Regions from separate parts of the Streptomyces sp. NPDC025833 genome, predicted to be linked through region 2. Evidence: predicted binding sites of a transcription regulator. Region 2 holds the regulator's gene; each other region holds the start of a gene.

Region 1 (6,202 bases), on a different contig from region 2:
AAGGGTCTCCAGGAGCTGATCCGGCTGGGTCTGGTCGAGGACAGGCCGTACAGGATCTTCGGCGCGCAGGCCGCGGGCTGCTCCCCGGTGTCCGCCGCCTACAAGGCCGGCCACGACGTCGTACGCCCCCAGAAGCCGGACACCATCGCCAAGTCCCTCGCCATCGGCAACCCCGCCGACGGTCCGTACGTGCTGGACATCGCGCGCCGCACGGGCGGTGCCGTGGAGGACGTCACGGACCCGGAGATCGTGGACGCCATCAAGCTGCTGGCCCGCACGGAGGGCATCTTCGCGGAGACGGCGGGCGGGGTGACCGTCGGCGTCACCCGCAAGCTGATCGAGAGCGGCGTGCTGGACCCGGCGAAGACCACGGTCGTGCTGAACACCGGCGACGGCCTGAAGACCCTGGACGCGGTGGCCGGCACCGGTCTCACCGCCACCATCCGCCCGACCCTGGACTCCTTCCGAGAGGCTGGCCTCGCATGAGCGTGACCGTTCGCATCCCCACCATCCTGCGCACCTACACCGGCGGCCGGGCCGAGGTCAGCGCCGAGGGCGCGACCCTCGCCGAGGTCATCGACAGCCTGGAGCGGGACCACACCGGGATCGCCGCCCGCGTCCTGGACGACCAGGGCAAGCTGCGCCGGTTCGTGAACGTGTACGTCAACGACGACGACGTCCGCTTCGAGCAGGGCCTGCAGACGGCGACCCCCGACGGCGCCGGCGTATCGATCATTCCGGCGGTCGCCGGAGGCTGATCATTACCTTCGGTAATGACGGTTACCGACCGTTCGCCGGATTGCCCCCTCCGTGAGAGAAGCGGAGGGGGCAATTCTGTGTGATTGAGCGCGGTAGAGTTGGGGAACACGGTTGCCGCGCCCGGTGCGCGGGGCCCTGATTCATGCCGCCCGCCCGACAAGAAGTAGCCAAAGTGTGCGGGTTCTCTGCGGCATTTGTGGCTTTTGTGGAGCCCGACTTGCCCTGGCGGCGGGTGAATTCTCCCCTCTTCCCGGACCGTTCGCGTCCAGAATTCTCGTCCGATTGACCTGTTGCAGACGGCAGTTGGACAGATACATTCGGCCGCGGTCGACGCGTTCCGGCGCACGCCCCCGCCCGGCGGGGGTGAGGTCTGACCCGGGTCCGCGAAGTGCGGATCTGTGCAAGGGCCAGTAATAGGGGAGTTAGGCATGGCTCAGGGCACCGTCAAGTGGTTCAACGCGGAGAAGGGGTACGGCTTCATCGCGGTCGACGGTGGTGCGGACGTCTTCGTCCACTACAGCGCGATTCAGATGGACGGCTACCGCACCCTGGAAGAGGGCCAGCGGGTCGAGTTCGAGATCTCGCAGGGCCAGAAGGGTCCGCAGGCCGACATGGTTCGCGTCACCGCCTGAACGTTTTTGTCCGAAGGGCCCGCACCTCGCAGAGGGTGCGGGCCCTTCGTCGTGCCCGGTGGCGGCCCGTGCCGCTGTTCGCGGGCGGCTGACGGGGGGCCGTACCCGCCCGGGGCGCTTGCACTCGACCACCCCGAGTGCTAATCATTGCGTTAGCACTCTGAAGGTGAGAGTGACAGAGAAGGACCGGGTCGGTGAGGCCCGCAGGCCGGGTGGGGCAAGGAACCACGAGGCCGGTGAGCCGTCCGTCGCGGGCGCGGGCGCGGTCCAAAGGAATCACCCCCAGTCCTGGAGGGACCACTTCCCATGGCCAAGATCATCTCCTTCGACGAGGAGGCGCGGCGCGGCCTTGAGCGCGGTATGAACCAGCTCGCCGACGCCGTCAAGGTCACCCTCGGCCCCAAGGGCCGCAACGTCGTCCTTGAGAAGAAGTGGGGCGCCCCCACGATCACCAACGATGGTGTGTCCATCGCCAAGGAGATCGAGCTGGAGGACCCGTACGAGAAGATCGGCGCCGAGCTGGTCAAGGAAGTCGCCAAGAAGACGGACGACGTCGCCGGCGACGGTACGACCACCGCGACCGTGCTCGCCCAGGCCCTGGTCAAGGAGGGCCTGCGCAACGTGGCCGCCGGCGCCAACCCGATGGCGCTGAAGCGCGGTATCGAGAAGGCCGTCGAGGCCGTCTCCGCCGCCCTGCTGGAGCAGGCGAAGGACGTGGAGACCAAGGAGCAGATCGCCTCCACCGCGTCCATCTCCGCCGCCGACACCCAGATCGGCGAGCTGATCGCCGAGGCCATGGACAAGGTCGGCAAGGAAGGCGTCATCACCGTCGAGGAGAGCAACACCTTCGGTCTGGAGCTCGAGCTCACCGAGGGCATGCGCTTCGACAAGGGCTACATCTCCGCCTACTTCGCGACCGACATGGAGCGCATGGAGGCGTCGCTCGAGGACCCGTACATCCTCATCGCCAACTCCAAGATCGGCTCCGTCAAGGACCTGCTCCCGCTGCTGGAGAAGGTCATGCAGTCGGGCAAGCCGCTGCTGATCATCGCCGAGGACGTCGAGGGCGAGGCCCTGTCGACCCTGGTCGTCAACAAGATCCGCGGCACCTTCAAGTCCGTCGCCGTCAAGGCCCCGGGCTTCGGCGACCGCCGCAAGGCCATGCTCGGCGACATCGCCATCCTCACGGGCGGCGAGGTCATCTCCGAGGAGGTCGGCCTCAAGCTGGAGAACGCGACCCTGGACCTCCTGGGCCGCGCCCGCAAGGTCGTCATCACCAAGGACGAGACCACCATCGTCGACGGTGCCGGTTCCTCGGACCAGGTCAACGGCCGCGTGAACCAGATCCGCGCCGAGATCGAGAACAGCGACTCGGACTACGACCGCGAGAAGCTGCAGGAGCGCCTGGCGAAGCTCGCCGGCGGTGTCGCGGTCATCAAGGCCGGTGCCGCCACCGAGGTGGAGCTCAAGGAGCGCAAGCACCGCATCGAGGACGCCGTCCGCAACGCGAAGGCCGCCGTCGAGGAGGGCATCGTCGCCGGTGGTGGCGTGGCCCTGCTCCAGGCCTCCCAGGTCTTCGAGAAGCTGGAGCTCGAGGGTGACGAGGCGACCGGCGCCAACGCCGTGCGCATCGCCCTGGAGGCCCCGCTGAAGCAGATCGCCGTCAACGCCGGCCTCGAGGGCGGTGTCGTGGTGGAGAAGGTGCGCAACCTGACCCCGGGCCACGGCCTGAACGCCGCGACCGGCGAGTACGTCGACCTGGTCGCCGAGGGCATCATCGACCCGGCGAAGGTGACCCGTTCCGCGCTGCAGAACGCCGCCTCCATCGCCGCGCTGTTCCTCACCACCGAGGCCGTCATCGCCGACAAGCCGGAGAAGACCGCCGCGCCGGCCGGCGGCGGCATGCCGGGCGGTGACATGGACTTCTGATCGACCTGACGGTTGATCGCCTGTCCTGCGGACCGAGGGCGGCACCCCCAACTCCTGGGGGTGCCGCCCTCGGCGTTTCCCGGTGGCCCCGCCCGCCCGGCCCGTGAGGCCGGGGTCACGTCCCTTTCCGGCCGGGACGGGGAATGCGGGGGCGCCCGACGGTATTGCTTAAGACGTTGCAACAATGCGCACGCACATACCAGTCGGTAACCCCGTCCGCGAGGAGCCCCCATGACCGTCACCACGCCACCCGCCTCCCGGGCGGCCGGCATCCTCTCCCGCCCGATCGCGCTCAACGGCCTCACCGTCCCGAACCGCATCGCGATGGCGCCGATGACCCGCATGTTCTCCCCGGGCGGTGTCCCCGGCCCGGACGTCCGCTCCTACTACGCGCGCCGTGCCGCCGCCGGGGTCGGCCTGATCGTCACCGAGGGCACCTACGTGGGCCACGAGTCGGCCGGCCAGAGCGACCGCGTCCCGCGCTTCCACGGCGAGGAGCAGCTCGCGGGCTGGGCGAAGGTCGCCGAGGACGTGCACGCGGCCGGGGGCACGATCGTTCCCCAGCTCTGGCACATCGGCATGGTCCGCAAGCAGGGCGAGCCGCCCTTCGCCGACGCCCCCGCCATGGGCCCCTCCGGCCTGGCGGCCGCGGGCGCCGAGCCCACCGGCAAGGCCATGACCCAGTCCGACCTGGACGACGTCATCGGCGCGTTCGCCCGGGCGGCGGCGGACGCCGAGCGCATCGGCTTCGACGGCGTGGAGATCCACGGCGCCCACGGCTACCTGCTCGACCAGTTCCTGTGGGAGGGCACCAACCGCCGGGCCGACGGCTACGGCGGCGACCCGGTGGCCCGAACCCGGTTCGCCGCGGAGATCGTCGCGGCGGTCCGCGAGTCGGTGTCCGCCGAGTTCCCCGTCCTCTTCCGCTACTCGCAGTGGAAGCAGCAGGACTACACCGCCCGCCTCGCCGGGACCCCCGAGGAGCTGGAGGCGATCCTCACCCCGCTCGCGGCGGCCGGCGTCGACGTCTTCCACGCCTCCACGCGCCGCTACTGGCTCCCCGAGTTCGAGGGCTCCGACCTGAACCTGGCCGGCTGGACGAAGAAGCTCACCGGCAAGCCGGTCATCACCGTCGGCTCGGTCGGCCTCGACGGCGAGTTCGTAGGCGCCTTCCGGGGCGAGGGCTCCCCGGTCAAGGGCATCGACAACCTCCTGGACCGCCTGGAGGCCGAGGAGTTCGACATGGTCGCCGTCGGCCGGGCGCTGCTCCAGGACCCCGAGTGGGCGGCCAAGATCCTCGACGGCCGCCACGACGAGCTGAAGCCGTACGACGCGGCGACGCTGCGCAGCCTGAGCTGACGGCGGGGGCGCCGGGGCCGGGCGCTACAGGTTGCCCATCGGCTCGATGTCGACCCGCAGCGGCGTCCCCCACACCCGCAGCACCTCGTAGTCCGTGAACTCGTGGACCAGCCGGTAGGCCATGGCGGGCCGGGAGCCGCGGCGCTGGGCGGCGAGGTAGGCCTCCGCCTCGTGCCGGTCCCGGCGGGGCGTGCCGCAGAGCTGCCACTCCTGTCCGTTCCACAGCTCCGGCAGCCACCGCTGCTGGGGCTGCGGGCGGTCCCCGCGGACGCCGTACCGGGAGGGTGCGGTGGGCACCGGCTCCTCCGGCCGCCTGCCGCCCTGGAACTCCGAGCGCCGTGCGGTCCGGCGCCTGGTCTCGCACAGCAGGCACAGGTCGGGGGCGCTCTCGTCCACGGGCCCCTGCGGGTGCTCGGGGCACCGGGTGGCGGGCGGGCCGGTGGTGACACTCTCGTCCAGCAGATCGAGAGCCCGCCGCAGGTCGGCCTTGATCTCGTGCAGCCGGGCGTCGGGCGTGTCGGCGGTCAGGGTCTCCCCGTGCTCGCCGAGCAGCCGGAGAGCCCGCCCGAGGGCGGTGAGCTGGGCGTGGTTCATGTCGGTCGGTGGCCTCCTCCCCTCCATGGTGCCCTGCGCCGTCCGGGACCGGCCGTACCGGGGCCGCCGCCCCCGGTGCGGGGTCAGCGGCCGTCGTGCAGCAGGCTCCCCGCGCCGCACGCGGGGGCGCTCCGGGCCGGCGGCACGGGGGACACGGTCCCGACCATGGGGCCCGCCGCCGTGCTACCGGCGCACAGCGCGGTGCCGGTGGCGGTCCGGCGGTCGCCGGCGTGCGCGGGGGCGGCCGGCCCGGCGGCACGGACCGTGAGGGCGGCGGTGGCCAGGGGTTTCGTCGTCATGCGGGGCGGACGGCGCCCGGGCCGGACCGTCACGCACCCGCGTGGGTCAGTGGGGCGCGTGCGCCAGGGCGGTGCGCAGGCGGCCGTCGGACTCCTGGAGGAGGCGGGCGGCCGTCGGGCCGTCGACCCCGGCCAGCAGGGCCAGGATCGCGTGCTTCACCTCGCCGCCGGTCTCCGTGAGCGCCTTCTCGATCTCGGTGTCCCCGGCTCCCGTGGCCTGGGACACGATCCGGTGGGAGCGGGCGCGGAGCTTCTCGTTGGAGGCCCGCACGTCGACCATCAGGTTCCCGTACGTCTTCCCGAGCCGGATCATCGTGATCGTCGACAGCATGTTCAGCACCAGCTTCTGGGCCGTGCCCGCCTTCAGCCGGGTGGAGCCGCTGATCAGCTCCGGGCCCACGACCACCTCGATGCCGTGTTCCGCGGCGGCGCCGAGCGCGCTGTGCTCGTTGCAGGACAGACCGATCGTCAGCGCGCCGAGGGCGCGGGCGTGTTCCACGGCGCCGACGGCGTACGGGGTGCGGCCGGAGGCGGAGACGCCGACCACGGTGTCGTCGGGGGTGAGTTCCAGCGCGTCGAGGTCCCGGCGGGCCAGCTCGCCGGAGTCCTCCGCGCCCTCCACGGAGGTGA
Region 2 (6,202 bases):
TGCTCGCCTCCCGGGACAACTACGCGGACACCCTCGCGGACGAGGTCCGGCTGGCGCGGAAGGTGCTGGGCGACGACCCGCGCGAGGTCCGCACGGTCTTCGTGGGCGGCGGCACGCCGACCCTGCTGGCCGCCGACGACCTGGTCCGGATGCTCGGGGTGGTCCGTGACGAGTTCGGGCTCGCCCCGGACGCGGAGGTCACCACGGAGGCGAACCCGGAGTCCGTCGACCCCGCCTACCTCGCCACCCTCCGCGAGGGCGGCTTCAACCGGATCTCCTTCGGCATGCAGAGCGCGCGCCGGCACGTGCTGCGCGTCCTCGACCGCACGCACACGCCCGGCCGCCCCGAGGCGTGCGTGGCGGAGGCCAGGGCGGCGGGCTTCGAGCACGTCAACCTGGACCTGATCTACGGCACGCCGGGCGAGAGCGACGACGACTGGCGGGCGTCCCTGGAGGCCGCCCTCGGCGCCGGCCCCGACCACGTCAGCGCCTACGCGCTCATCGTCGAGGAGGGCACCCGGCTCGCCCACCGGATCCGCCGGGGCGAGGTCCCGATGACCGACGACGACGTCCACGCCGACCGCTACCTGATCGCCGAGGAGACGCTGGGCCGGGCGGGCTTCGAGTGGTACGAGGTCTCCAACTGGGCCACCTCCGAGGCGGGCCGCTGCCTGCACAACGAGCTGTACTGGCGGGGCGCCGACTGGTGGGGCGCGGGTCCGGGGGCGCACTCGCACGTGGGCGGGGTGCGCTGGTGGAACGTGAAGCACCCCGGCGCGTACGCGGCGGCCCTCGCCTCGGGACGTTCCCCGGGCGCGGGCCGGGAGCTGCTGACCGACGAGGACCGCCGGGTGGAGCGGATCCTGCTGGAGCTGCGGCTGCGGGAGGGCGTCCCGCTGGCCCTGCTGAAGGAGGACGGCCTCGCGGCCTCCCGGCGGGCCCGGGCGGACGGACTGCTCCAGGAGGAGCCGTACGAGGAGGGCCGGGCGGTGCTCACCCTGCGCGGACGCCTGCTGGCGGACGCGGTGGTACGAGACCTGGTGGACTGACCACCCCCGACGACCGGGCAGCCTCCGGGACCCTCGGTGACCCGGCCTTGTGACCTGGCCCCCGGGCCCTCCGGGACCTGCCCCTGGGCCCGCCAGGACCCGGCCTCGGGACCCTGGCCCGGGACCCGCCCCTGGTCCCGGAGTCGGCCCGGTCGAGGGCCGACGTCGGTCGGGCGGAGCCAAGGCGCCGAGCGGGCACCGACGAATGCGGCACCCGCTCCGGGAGTCCGGTTCGGACGCCGACCCCGGTCCGCGGGCCGCCGCCGGCCGGGTGGGCGGAGGGCCACCGACGGGTCACCGGCGGACGTGGCATCCGCGCCGCGGGCGCCGCCCCGACCTGGGCGCCATCCGGGCCGAGGGCCGCCGTCGGCCGGGCGGCCGGAGGTCCCGACCGGGCACCGGTGAACGCGGTACCCCACCCGGGGCACCCGCACGCGGTCTGAGGACCGCCGCCGGCCAGGGCGGAGCGGAGGCGCTGACCGGGCACCGACACGCGTGCGGCTCCCGCCCCTGCCCGGTCCGCGGTCACCGGCGGGTGCGGTACCCGACTCGGCGTGCGGACACCGCCCCGGGCGCCGACCCTGCCCCGGGCGCGACCCCGCCCCCGTCCGGCAACCGCCATGGGCCGGGCCGGCGCAGGTCCCGGCCGGGGGTACCGCGGCACCCGCGCCCGCCCCCGGGTCAGGCTTCGCCGGCTCCCGTGACGAAGTCGATCAGTTCCTCCACGCGGCCCAGCAGCTCCGGTTCCAGGTCCTTGTAGGAGTGCACCCGCTTCAGGATCGCCTGCCACACCGCCCCGGTGTTCTCCGCCGGCCAGCCCAGCGCCCGGCACACGCCCGTCTTCCAGTCCTGCCCCTTCGGCACCGCCGGCCAGGCCGGGATGCCCAGTGCGGACGGCTTCACGGCCTGCCAGACGTCGATGTACGGGTGGCCGACCACCAGCGCGTGCTCACTGGTCACCGACTCCGCGATGCGCCACTCCTTCGAGCCCGGCACCAGGTGGTCCACCAGGACGCCCAGGCGGGCGTCCGGGCCCGGGGCGAAACCGGCGACGACGGAGGGCAGGTCGTCCACGCCCTCCAGGTACTCCACGACGACGCCCTCGATGCGCAGGTCGTCGCCCCACACCTTCTCGACCAGCTCGGCGTCGTGCCGGCCCTCGACGTAGATGCGGCCGGCGCGGGCCACGCGCGCGCGTGCGTCCGGCACGGCGACCGAACCGGACGCGGTGCGGGCGGGCCGGGCGGGGGCCGCCGCCGAGGCCCGTACGAGCGTCACCGGCCTGCCCTCCAGCAGGAAGCCGCGCGGCTCCAGCGGGAACACCCGGTGCCTGCCGAAGCGGTCCTCGAGCGTCACCGTGCCCGCCTCGCAGCGGATCACCGCGCCGCAGAACCCGGTGCCGGGCTCCTCGACCACCAGGCCCGGCTCCGCAGGCACCTCCGGCGCCGCTTTCGGCTTCTTCCACGGCGGGGTCAGGTCGGCGGAGTACTGGCGCATTCGGATGACGATAGGGAAACCCGTACGGCGGCGCTCACGACACGCCGAAGCGCGCCGCCAGGGCGTCGCGCTGCCGCCGTACGAACGCCGCGTCCACCACCGCTCCGTGACCGGGCACGTACAACGCGTCCTCGCCGCCGAGCGCCAGCAGCCGGTCGAGCGCGTCCGGCCAGCGCGACGGGACCGCGTCCGGACCCGCCTGCGGCTCGCCGGACTCCTCGACCAGGTCCCCGCAGAAGACCACCTCGGGCGGGCCCGGGACGAGGACCACGAGGTCGTGGGCGGTGTGCCCGGGCCCCACGTCGGCCAGCAGCGCCTGCCGGCCGCCGCCGAGGTCCAGCGTCCACTCGCCGGAGACCGGGTGCCGGGGCGGCGCCAGCGCGTCCACCGCCTCGTCCGCGTCCGCCGCCGGCAGACCGCACCGCACCGCGTCCGCGCGCAGCGCCCCGCGCTCGTGGGCGAACACCGAGTCGGTGCCCACCGCCGCGTACACCTCCGTCCCGGCGAACGCCGCGGCCCCGAAGACGTGGTCGAAATGGGGATGGGTGAGCGCGAGATGGGTCACACGTCCGCCGGCCAGCCGCTGGGCATCGGAGCGCAGCCGCGCCCCCTCGGCCAGGCTCGAACCGGCGTCCACCACCAGCGTCGTACTCCCGCCGAGCACCAGGCCGGCCGTGCAGTCCCAGCCGGGCAGCCGGCGCCGCCCGACCCCCGCGGCCAGCCGCTCCCACCCCAGGTCTTCCCAAGTCACCGTCATACCGCGACGCTAGCGGTACGGCCCGGTGCCGCGGCCCGACCTTGCCCAGTGCGTACCCCTCGGCCGTACACTGGCCGGGGAATGCTGGCACTCGCCCGCGAGGAGTGCCAGGAGAACGACGGCGATGACGAGGGGACGACGTGCTGGAGGTGCGCGCGAATGCTGAGTGAACGCAGGCTCCAGGTGCTGCGCGCCATCGTCCAGGACTACGTGGGCACCGAGGAGCCGGTCGGCTCCAAGGCGCTGACCGAGCGGCACAGCCTCGGCGTGTCCCCGGCCACCGTCCGCAACGACATGGCGGCCCTGGAGGACGAGGGGTACATCGCCCAGCCGCACACCAGCGCCGGGCGCATCCCCACCGACAAGGGCTACCGCCTGTTCGTGGACAAGCTCGCCGGCGTCAAGCCGATGACCGCGCCGGAGCGGCGGGCGATCCAGAACTTCCTGGAGGGCGCCGTCGACCTCGACGACGTCGTGGCGCGGACCGTGCGGCTGCTCGCGCAGCTGACCCGGCAGGTCGCCGTCGTCCAGTACCCGTCGCTGACCCGGTCCACCGTGCGGCACGTGGAGCTGCTCTCGCTCGCCCCCGCGCGCGTGATGCTCGTGCTGATCACGGACACCGGCCGGGTCGAGCAGCGGATGGTCGACTGCCCGGCGCCGTTCGGCGAGACCTCGCTGGCCGACCTGCGGGCGCGGCTGAACAGCCGGGTGGCGGGCCGCCGGTTCGCGGACGTGCCGAAGCTGGTCGAGGACCTGCCGGAAGGCTTCGAGGCCGAGGACCGGGGTACGGTCTGCACGGTGCTCTCCACCCTTCTGGAGACACTCGTCGAGGAGAACGAGGAGCGGCTGATGATCGGCGGCACCGCCAATCTCACCCGCTTCGGGCACGACTTCCCCCTCACGATCCGGCCCGTCCTGGAGGCCCTGGAGGAGCAGGTCGTGCTCCTCAAGCTCCTGGGCGAGGCCAAGGACCCGGGCGTGACCGTGCGCATCGGCCACGAGAACGCCCATGAGGGACTCAACTCAACCTCCGTCGTGTCGGTGGGCTACGGTTCGGGCGGCGAGGCGGTTGCCAAGCTCGGCGTGGTCGGACCGACCCGCATGGACTACCCGGGAACGATGGGAGCGGTACGCGCAGTGGCACGGTACGTCGGACAGATCCTGGCGGAGTCGTAAGTGGCCACGGACTACTACGCCGTTCTCGGCGTGCGCCGCGACGCGTCGCAGGATGAGATCAAGAAGGCGTTCCGCAGGCTCGCGCGCGAGCTGCACCCGGACGTCAACCCGGATCCGAAGACCCAGGAGCGGTTCAAGGAGATCAACGCCGCCTACGAGGTGCTGTCGGACCCGCAGAAGAAGCAGGTCTACGACCTCGGCGGCGACCCGCTCTCGCAGTCCGGCGGCGCCGGCGCGGGCGGCTTCGGGGCCGGCGGCTTCGGCAACTTCTCGGACATCATGGACGCGTTCTTCGGCACGGCGTCGCAGCGCGGGCCGCGCTCGCGCACCCGGCGCGGCCAGGACGCGATGATCCGGATCGAGGTCGAGCTGGACGAGGCGGCCTTCGGGACGACCAAGGACATCCAGGTCGACACCGCGGTCGTCTGCAACACCTGCAACGGCGAGGGCGCCGCTCCGGGCACCTCCGCGCAGACGTGCGACATGTGCCGCGGCCGCGGTGAGGTCTCCCAGGTCACCCGGTCCTTCCTGGGCCAGGTCATGACCTCGCGGCCGTGCCCGCAGTGCCAGGGCTTCGGCACCGTCGTGCCGACGCCGTGCCCGGAGTGCGCCGGCGACGGCCGGGTCCGCTCCCGCCGCACGCTCACCGTGAAGATCCCGGCCGGTGTCGACAACGGCACCCGCATCCAGCTCGCGGGCGAGGGCGAGGTCGGCCCCGGCGGCGGCCCCGCCGGCGACCTGTACGTGGAGATCCACGAGCTGCCGCACCCGACCTTCCAGCGGCGCGGCGACGACCTGCACTGCACGGTCACCATCCCGATGACGGCGGCGGCGCTCGGCACGAAGGTGCCGCTGGAGACCCTGGACGGCATGGAGGAGGTCGACATCCGGCCCGGCACCCAGTCCGGCCAGTCGATCCCGCTGCACAACCGGGGCGTCACGCACCTGCGCGGCGGCGGCCGGGGCGACCTGATCGTCCACGTCGAGGTCCTCACGCCGACCAAGCTCGACCCCGAGCAGGAGCGGCTGCTGCGCGAGCTGGCCAAGCTCCGCGGCGAGGAGCGCCCGACGGGCCAGTTCCAGCCCGGTCAGCAGGGCCTGTTCTCCCGGCTGAAGGACGCGTTCAACGGGCGCTGACCCGCCGCCCGCCCGCCCGGGGCACCCCCGGCCGCGCCCCGCCGCGCGGCGAGACGCCCCGGGCGCCGGGGCGCCTCGCGCGGGGTGCTCCGGCACCCCCGCGCCACCGGTCCGGGGCGGGCGAAGCCCGGATTCGGACTTGTCCGGAGGACGTGACACCATGCGCTCATGTCCTCCGCGCTGACCGATCTCTTCCCCCACCCGATCGTGCAGGCCCCGATGGCGGGCGGTACCTCCCTTCCGCAGCTCGCCGCCGCCGTCAGCGAGGCCGGCGGCCTCGGATTCCTGGCCGCCGGGTACAAGACCGCCGACGGGATGTACCAGGAGATCAAGCAGCTGCGGGCGCTCACGGGCCGCCCGTTCGGCGTGAACGTGTTCGTGCCGCAGCCGGAGTACGCCGAGTCCGGCGCCGTCGAGGTCTACGCCCACCAGCTGGCCGGGGAGGCCGCCTGGTACGAGACCGAGCTGGGGGACCCGGACAGCGCCCGGGACGACGGCTACGACGCCAAGCTCGCCGTCCTGCTCGACAACCCGGTGCCGGTGGTCTCCTTCCACTTCGGCGTGCCGGACCGGGAGGTCTTCGACG
Region 3 (6,202 bases), on a different contig from region 2:
GGTCGGCGACGGAGGCCACCCCCAGCTCCGCGAGCCGGCGGGCCCGGTACGCCGCCACACTGGCCCGCGTCGACTGCTCGACCCCGTTCGGGGTGAAGAACATCCGCCCGGCGTCCTCGGCGCCGAACTTGGCCACCGCCCGCTGCCGCAGCCGGGCCTGGCCGAGCGCGGCCGAGACCAGTTCGGCCGGGTGGTCGCGGCGCAGCCGGGTGGCCACGGCCAGCTCCCGCGCGGGCTCGGTGTCCCGCACCTCGTCGAGGAGGGCGCGGCCTTCGGGGGTGAGGAGCAGAGCGAGGTCGTTCACCGGGTCATTGTGGGCCAGTCGGTGGATGGTGCGCCTCCGGCGGCGGTGTCGGCCCCCGGCGCGGCCCGGCGCCTGCGAGGATCCGGCACCATGCGAGCAGTAGTACAAAATGACAAAAAGTGGACACGCTTCCGGCGGCTGGCCCTGGGCGGCGGAGCCGCCGCGCTCGCCACCGCCGCCCTGCTCTCCGGCTGCGCCGGCGCCGGCTCCGGGCACTCCGCACCCGCCGGGCGCGAACCCGCGCAGGCCATGGGGCCCGAGGCCCGCCAGGCCGCCGAACGCGCACGCCAGGCCGCCGAACGCGCACGCCAGGCCGCCGCCGCCCGGCGCTGGGGGCTGGGGCAGGTTCCGCTGGCGCCCCCGCCGCCGCCCGCGAAGAAGCCGAGGATCACCGCCCGCGACGGGTTCGAGGTGGACCACCAGCAGGACTGGAACCTGCCCCCGGTCTTCACCACCGTGCCCACCGACCGGAAGATCGTCTTCCTGACCATCGACGACGGCGCCGAGAAGGACCCCCGGTTCCTCGACATGATGCGGGAGCTGAACGTCCCGTACACCGCCTTCCTCAGCGACTACCTGGTGAAGGACGACTACGCGTACTTCCGCAGGATGCGCGACCACGGCAACACGCTGAACAACCACACCCTGCACCACCCCTACCTGCCGGGCCTGTCCTACGAGGAGCAGCGGGCCGAGATCTGCGGCATGCAGGACGTCATGCGCAAGCAGTACGGCAGGGCGCCCGAGGTCTTCCGCCCGCCCTACGGCAACTACAACCAGGACACCCTGGTCGCCGCCAAGTCCTGCGGCATCAAGTACGCGCCGATCTGGAACGAGGAGGTCTTCGTCGACCACTGGGAGTTCCGCGAGGACGACCAGCGGCTGCGCCCCGGCGACATCGTCCTCACCCACTTCCGCGGCCGCGACGAGTGGGACGGCACGATGGTGGACGACATGCGCCGCTTCCTGGACAAGGTCACGCGCGAGGGCTACGCCGTGGCCCGCCTGGAGGACTACCTGTGAGGCGCGGGCGGGGTCCGGCCGCGGTCCTCGCCGCGGCGCTGCTCCTCACGGGCTGCGCCCAGTCCGTCGACCCCATCGAACGCCTCGGCAGGAAGGCCGCCGAAGGGGTGGGTCCGCACCGCCCCGCCGCCGACCGCGGCTACCTGCGCTGGGGGCTGGCCCGGCCGCTCGCCCACGTCCCGGCGCCCCCGGCCCGGCCGTCCGGCCGGCCGGGGGCGCACCGGACGCCCCCGGTGGTCGACCACGTCCCCACCCGCGACCCGGTCGTCTTCCTCACCTACGACGACGGCGCCGAGCGCGACCCCCGCTTCGCCGACATGGTCCGCGAACTCCGGCTGCCCGTCACCCTGTTCCTGACCGGCACCGGCACCGGCACCGACACCGGCACCGGCCGCCGCCGCCTCGCCCGCCTGCGCGCGCTCGGCGCCGGCCTCCAGAACCGCACCGCCGGCCACCGGGCCCCGGCCGGACTGCCCTACGCCGAGCAGCGCGCCGGGATCTGCGGCCAGCAGGACCGCCTGCGCACCCGGCTCGGCGTCCGCCCGCACCTCCTCCGCCCGCCCCACGGCTCCTACGACACCACCACCCTGCGCGCCGCGGCCGACTGCGGCATCACCGCGCTCGTCCTGTGGCGCGCCGCCCTCACCCCGGCGGGCCTGGTCTGCGTCCACGGCCCCCGGCGGCTCGGCCCCGGCGACATCGTCCTGGTGGGACCCGGCGGGCCGGCGGACCTCTCCCTGCGGGAGCGCACGGTGCGGGTCCTCCGCAAGGCGCAGGAGGACGGGCTGACGGTGGGGCGCCTGGAGGACTACGTGTAGCGGGCTCCGAGCCGGGAACAGGGGTGCGGCAGCAGGCCGCCGGGGTGCCCGCCCGCGGCCGTCCCCGGCCGACGCGCCGCACGGCAATTGGCACTCCGCTTGACCGAGTGCTAATCACGGTCATAGTCTCGGCTCTGGCACTCAGCAGGTGAGAGTGCCAACAAAGCGACGGGCAGGTCCGGCACCCGCGACGACGGATCGACCTGGTCGCCACCTCAGACAGTTAACCCCGCGAGATCTCCGAAGGGGGAGGTCGGATCGTGACGACCGCCAGCTCCAAGGTTGCCATCAAGCCGCTCGAGGACCGCATCGTGGTCCAGCCGCTGGACGCCGAGCAGACCACGGCCTCTGGCCTGGTCATTCCGGACACCGCGAAGGAGAAGCCCCAGGAGGGCGCCGTCCTCGCCGTGGGCCCGGGCCGGTTCGAGAACGGCGAGCGTCTGCCGCTCGACGTCAAGGTCGGCGACGTCGTCCTGTACAGCAAGTACGGCGGCACCGAGGTGAAGTACAACGGCGACGAGTACCTCGTCCTCTCGGCTCGCGACGTGCTCGCGATCATCGAGAAGTAAGTCACCTCAAGCGACTCTCTGCTTGAAGCTGCGCCCCTGGCCCCCGCGATCGATATGAAGCCGGGCGCCCGGGGCGCGGCGTTTTTCACCCACAGATTCCCGAGAGGGCTCCCGCTGCCATGGCGAAGATCCTGAAGTTCGACGAGGACGCCCGTCGCGCCCTTGAGCGCGGCGTCAACAAGCTTGCCGACACCGTCAAGGTGACCATCGGCCCCAAGGGCCGCAACGTCGTCATCGACAAGAAGTTCGGCGCCCCCACCATCACCAACGACGGTGTCACGATCGCCCGTGAGGTGGAGATCGAGGACCCGTACGAGAACCTCGGCGCGCAGCTCGTCAAGGAGGTGGCGACCAAGACCAACGACATCGCGGGTGACGGCACCACCACCGCCACGGTCCTCGCCCAGGCGCTGGTCCGCGAGGGTCTGCGCAACGTCGCCGCCGGCGCCTCCCCGGCCGCCCTGAAGAAGGGCATCGACGCCGCCGTCAAGGCCGTCTCGGAGGAGCTCCTCGCCTCGGCCCGCCCGATCGACGAGAAGTCCGACATCGCCGCCGTCGCCGCGCTGTCCGCCCAGGACCAGCAGGTCGGCGAGCTGATCGCCGAGGCCATGGACAAGGTCGGCAAGGACGGTGTCATCACCGTCGAGGAGTCCAACACCTTCGGTCTGGAGCTGGACTTCACCGAGGGCATGGCCTTCGACAAGGGCTACCTCTCGCCGTACTTCGTGACGGACCAGGAGCGTATGGAGGCCGTCCTCGACGACCCGTACATCCTGATCAACCAGGGCAAGATCTCCGCCATCACGGAGCTGCTGCCGCTGCTGGAGAAGGTCATCCAGGCCGGTGCCTCGAAGCCGCTGCTGATCATCGCCGAGGACCTCGAGGGCGAGGCCCTGTCGACCCTGGTCGTCAACAAGATCCGCGGCACCTTCAACGCCGTCGCGGTGAAGGCCCCGGGCTTCGGCGACCGCCGCAAGGCGATGCTCCAGGACATGGCCGTCCTCACCGGCGCCACCGTCATCTCCGAGGAGGTCGGCCTCAAGCTCGACCAGGTCGGCGTCGACGTGCTCGGCACCGCCCGCCGCGTCACCGTCACCAAGGACGACACCACGATCGTCGAGGGTGGCGGCAAGCAGGAGGACCTGACCGGCCGCGTCGCCCAGATCAAGGCCGAGATCGAGAACACCGACTCCGACTGGGACCGCGAGAAGCTCCAGGAGCGCCTCGCGAAGCTGGCCGGCGGCGTGTGCGTGATCAAGGTCGGCGCCGCCACCGAGGTGGAGCTGAAGGAGAAGAAGCACCGTCTGGAGGACGCCATCTCCGCGACCCGCGCCGCGGTCGAGGAGGGCATCGTCTCCGGTGGTGGCTCCGCCCTGGTGCACGCCTCCAAGGTCCTGGAGGGCAACCTCGACAAGACCGGCGACGAGGCCACCGGTGTCTCCGTGGTCCGCAACGCCGTGGTCGAGCCGCTGCGCTGGATCGGCGAGAACGCCGGCCAGGAGGGCTACGTGATCGTGTCCAAGGTCAAGGACCTGGACAAGGGTCAGGGCTACAACGCCGCCACCGGCGAGTACGGCGACCTGGTCAAGGCCGGCGTCATCGACCCGGTCAAGGTCACCCGCTCCGCCCTGGAGAACGCCGCCTCCATCGCCTCCCTGCTGCTCACGACCGAGACCCTGGTCGTCGAGAAGAAGGAAGAGGAGGAGCCGGCCGCCGCCGGTCACGGCCACGGCCACGCCCACTGAGGCGACCGCCCGTGAGTGAAGGCCCGGCACCCCGTCGAGGGGGCCGGGCCTTCGCCCTGTCCGCCCGGCCTACCGCTCCCACTCGTCCAGCGCCCCGAGCTGCTCCAGCAGCCCGAGCTGGTCGTGCTGCCACCACAGTTCGGCGATCCGGCCGCTCGCTCCGAAGCGGAACAGGGTCATCCCGGTCCTGGCGACCCGCCTGCCGGTGGGGGCGATCCCCAGGAAGTCGCCCCGGTGCGTGGCGCGCCAGTTCCAGCGCGCGCAGGCCCGCCCGCCCTGGGCGAGGACGTCCTCGACCGTGAACCGGAAGTCGAAGGCCGCCCGCCACATCCGGAACTCGGCGCGGACGTGGTCCAGCCCGATGGTGTCCTGCGGGTTCATCGGATCGCGGCTGTGCACGTCCTCGTCCAGCAGGTCGTTCAGCGGGGGCAGCTCGTCCGGGGCGCACAGCGCCTCGAAGAACCTCCGCACGACGTGCTCGGACAGGTTCTCGTCCCGGACGACGTCCAGGTCGGTGAACGTCGGCAGCTCGTCGCACAGCGCGACCAGCCCCCGGTAGACCCGGTCGGTCTCCGGGAGGTTCGAGTTCCGCATCGCCTCCTCGTACGAGGGGAACTCCACCATCTCGACGACGTGCGAGGCGTCCGAGCGGTCCGTGCCGACCAGCGCGTGCGTCGCCGCCCGCTTCCCCCCGGCCTGCCGGACCCAGTCGTCCAGGAGCCGGTTCATCTCGTCCAGCCGGCTCGTCCTGCACTCGATGAGCTGTACGAAGGTCATGGCGCCCGCCTCAGGCTCAGGCCCCCCTGGCCCGGAAACCGTCCCGCCCATTCTCCCACCGGGACCGCGGCGTCACCCGCCGGCTACTGCGGCCCGTACTTGCGCCCCGTACGGGAACTGATCCCGCCCAGCAGCCCCCGCGGCGTCACCTTCACCAGACCCATCAGCGCCTTGTAGCGCGGGTCCGGGATGGACACCGTCCTGCCGCGCGCGAGGTCGGTCAGGGCCGCGGCGACCAGCTTGTCGGCGTCCAGCCACATCCAGCCGGGGATGTTGTCCGTGCCCATCCCGGCCCGCTCGTGGAACTCGGTGCGCACGAAGCCCGGGCAGAGCGCCATCAGCCGCACCCCGGTGCCGGCCAGGTCCTTCGCCGCGCCCTGGGTGAACTGCACGACCCAGGCCTTGGACGCGCCGTACGTGCCGCGCGGGAGGAAGGCGGCCACCGAGGCGACGTTCACCACCCCGCCCCGGCCGCGCCCGCGCATCGCCTCCGCCGCCGCCGACGTCAGCCGGAGCACCGCCTCGCAGTGCACCTTCAGCATCCGGAGCTCGTCGGCCATCGACACGTCCAGATAGCGGCCCTTGTTGCCGAAGCCGGCGTTGTTGACCAGCAGGTCGACCGGCTTCCGCCGGTCGCCGAGCCGGTCGGCCACCGCCTCGATCCCCTTGTCCTGCGCCAGGTCCGCGGTCAGCACCTCGACCTCGATGCCGTGCCGGTCGTGCAGTTCGGTCGCCTGGTCGCGCAGCCGCCCGGTGTCCCGGGCGACCAGGACGAGGTCGTGCCCGTCCGCCGCCAGCCGCCGCGCGAACGCGGCGCCGATGCCCGCGGTCGATCCCGTAATCAGAGCCGTTGTCATGGCCCAAGGGTAGTGACCCGGGCCGATGATCCCGGTGGTCCGAGCGCCCGTGCGCCGTCCCGGACCGACGCCGGCTCAGACCCCGTGCGCGGCGGCGTACTTGCGGGCC

Evidence for each region. The regulator HrcA, encoded in region 2, represses chaperone genes, less so after heat shock. The targets are predictions, from matches to a motif close to TTNGCACTCNGNNNNNCNGAGTGCNAA.
Region 1: the regulator HrcA is predicted to act here: its motif matches at 1,509-1,535, upstream of groL (chaperonin GroEL).
Region 3: the regulator HrcA is predicted to act here: its motif matches at 2,233-2,259, upstream of groES (co-chaperone GroES).

What each region holds. Positions count from the first base shown of each region.
Region 1 covers NZ_JBVHNF010000004.1:338,468-344,669, reverse strand. Annotated here, with positions in the region: gene thrC (threonine synthase) at 1-486, shown strand, start outside; gene ACZ4K2_RS08970 (ubiquitin-like small modifier protein 1) at 483-758, shown strand; gene ACZ4K2_RS08965 (cold-shock protein) at 1,188-1,391, shown strand; gene groL (chaperonin GroEL) at 1,698-3,320, shown strand; gene ACZ4K2_RS08955 (NADH:flavin oxidoreductase) at 3,552-4,679, shown strand; gene ACZ4K2_RS08950 (hypothetical protein) at 4,704-5,273, opposite strand; gene ACZ4K2_RS08945 (hypothetical protein) at 5,357-5,572, opposite strand; gene murQ (N-acetylmuramic acid 6-phosphate etherase) at 5,619-6,202, opposite strand, start outside.
Region 2 covers NZ_JBVHNF010000017.1:97,108-103,309, forward strand. Annotated here, with positions in the region: gene hemW (radical SAM family heme chaperone HemW) at 1-1,049, shown strand, start outside; gene ACZ4K2_RS28365 (DUF3097 domain-containing protein) at 1,731-2,546, opposite strand; gene ACZ4K2_RS28370 (MBL fold metallo-hydrolase) at 2,581-3,303, opposite strand; gene hrcA (heat-inducible transcriptional repressor HrcA) at 3,463-4,479, shown strand; gene dnaJ (molecular chaperone DnaJ) at 4,480-5,616, shown strand; gene ACZ4K2_RS28385 (nitronate monooxygenase) at 5,785-6,202, shown strand, end outside.
Region 3 covers NZ_JBVHNF010000007.1:236,131-242,332, forward strand. Annotated here, with positions in the region: gene ACZ4K2_RS14560 (class I SAM-dependent methyltransferase) at 1-304, opposite strand, end outside; gene ACZ4K2_RS14565 (polysaccharide deacetylase family protein) at 395-1,327, shown strand; gene ACZ4K2_RS14570 (polysaccharide deacetylase family protein) at 1,324-2,145, shown strand; gene groES (co-chaperone GroES) at 2,406-2,714, shown strand; gene groL (chaperonin GroEL) at 2,834-4,459, shown strand; gene ACZ4K2_RS14585 (ester cyclase) at 4,529-5,236, opposite strand; gene ACZ4K2_RS14590 (SDR family NAD(P)-dependent oxidoreductase) at 5,320-6,093, opposite strand; gene ACZ4K2_RS14595 (MOSC domain-containing protein) at 6,169-6,202, opposite strand, start outside.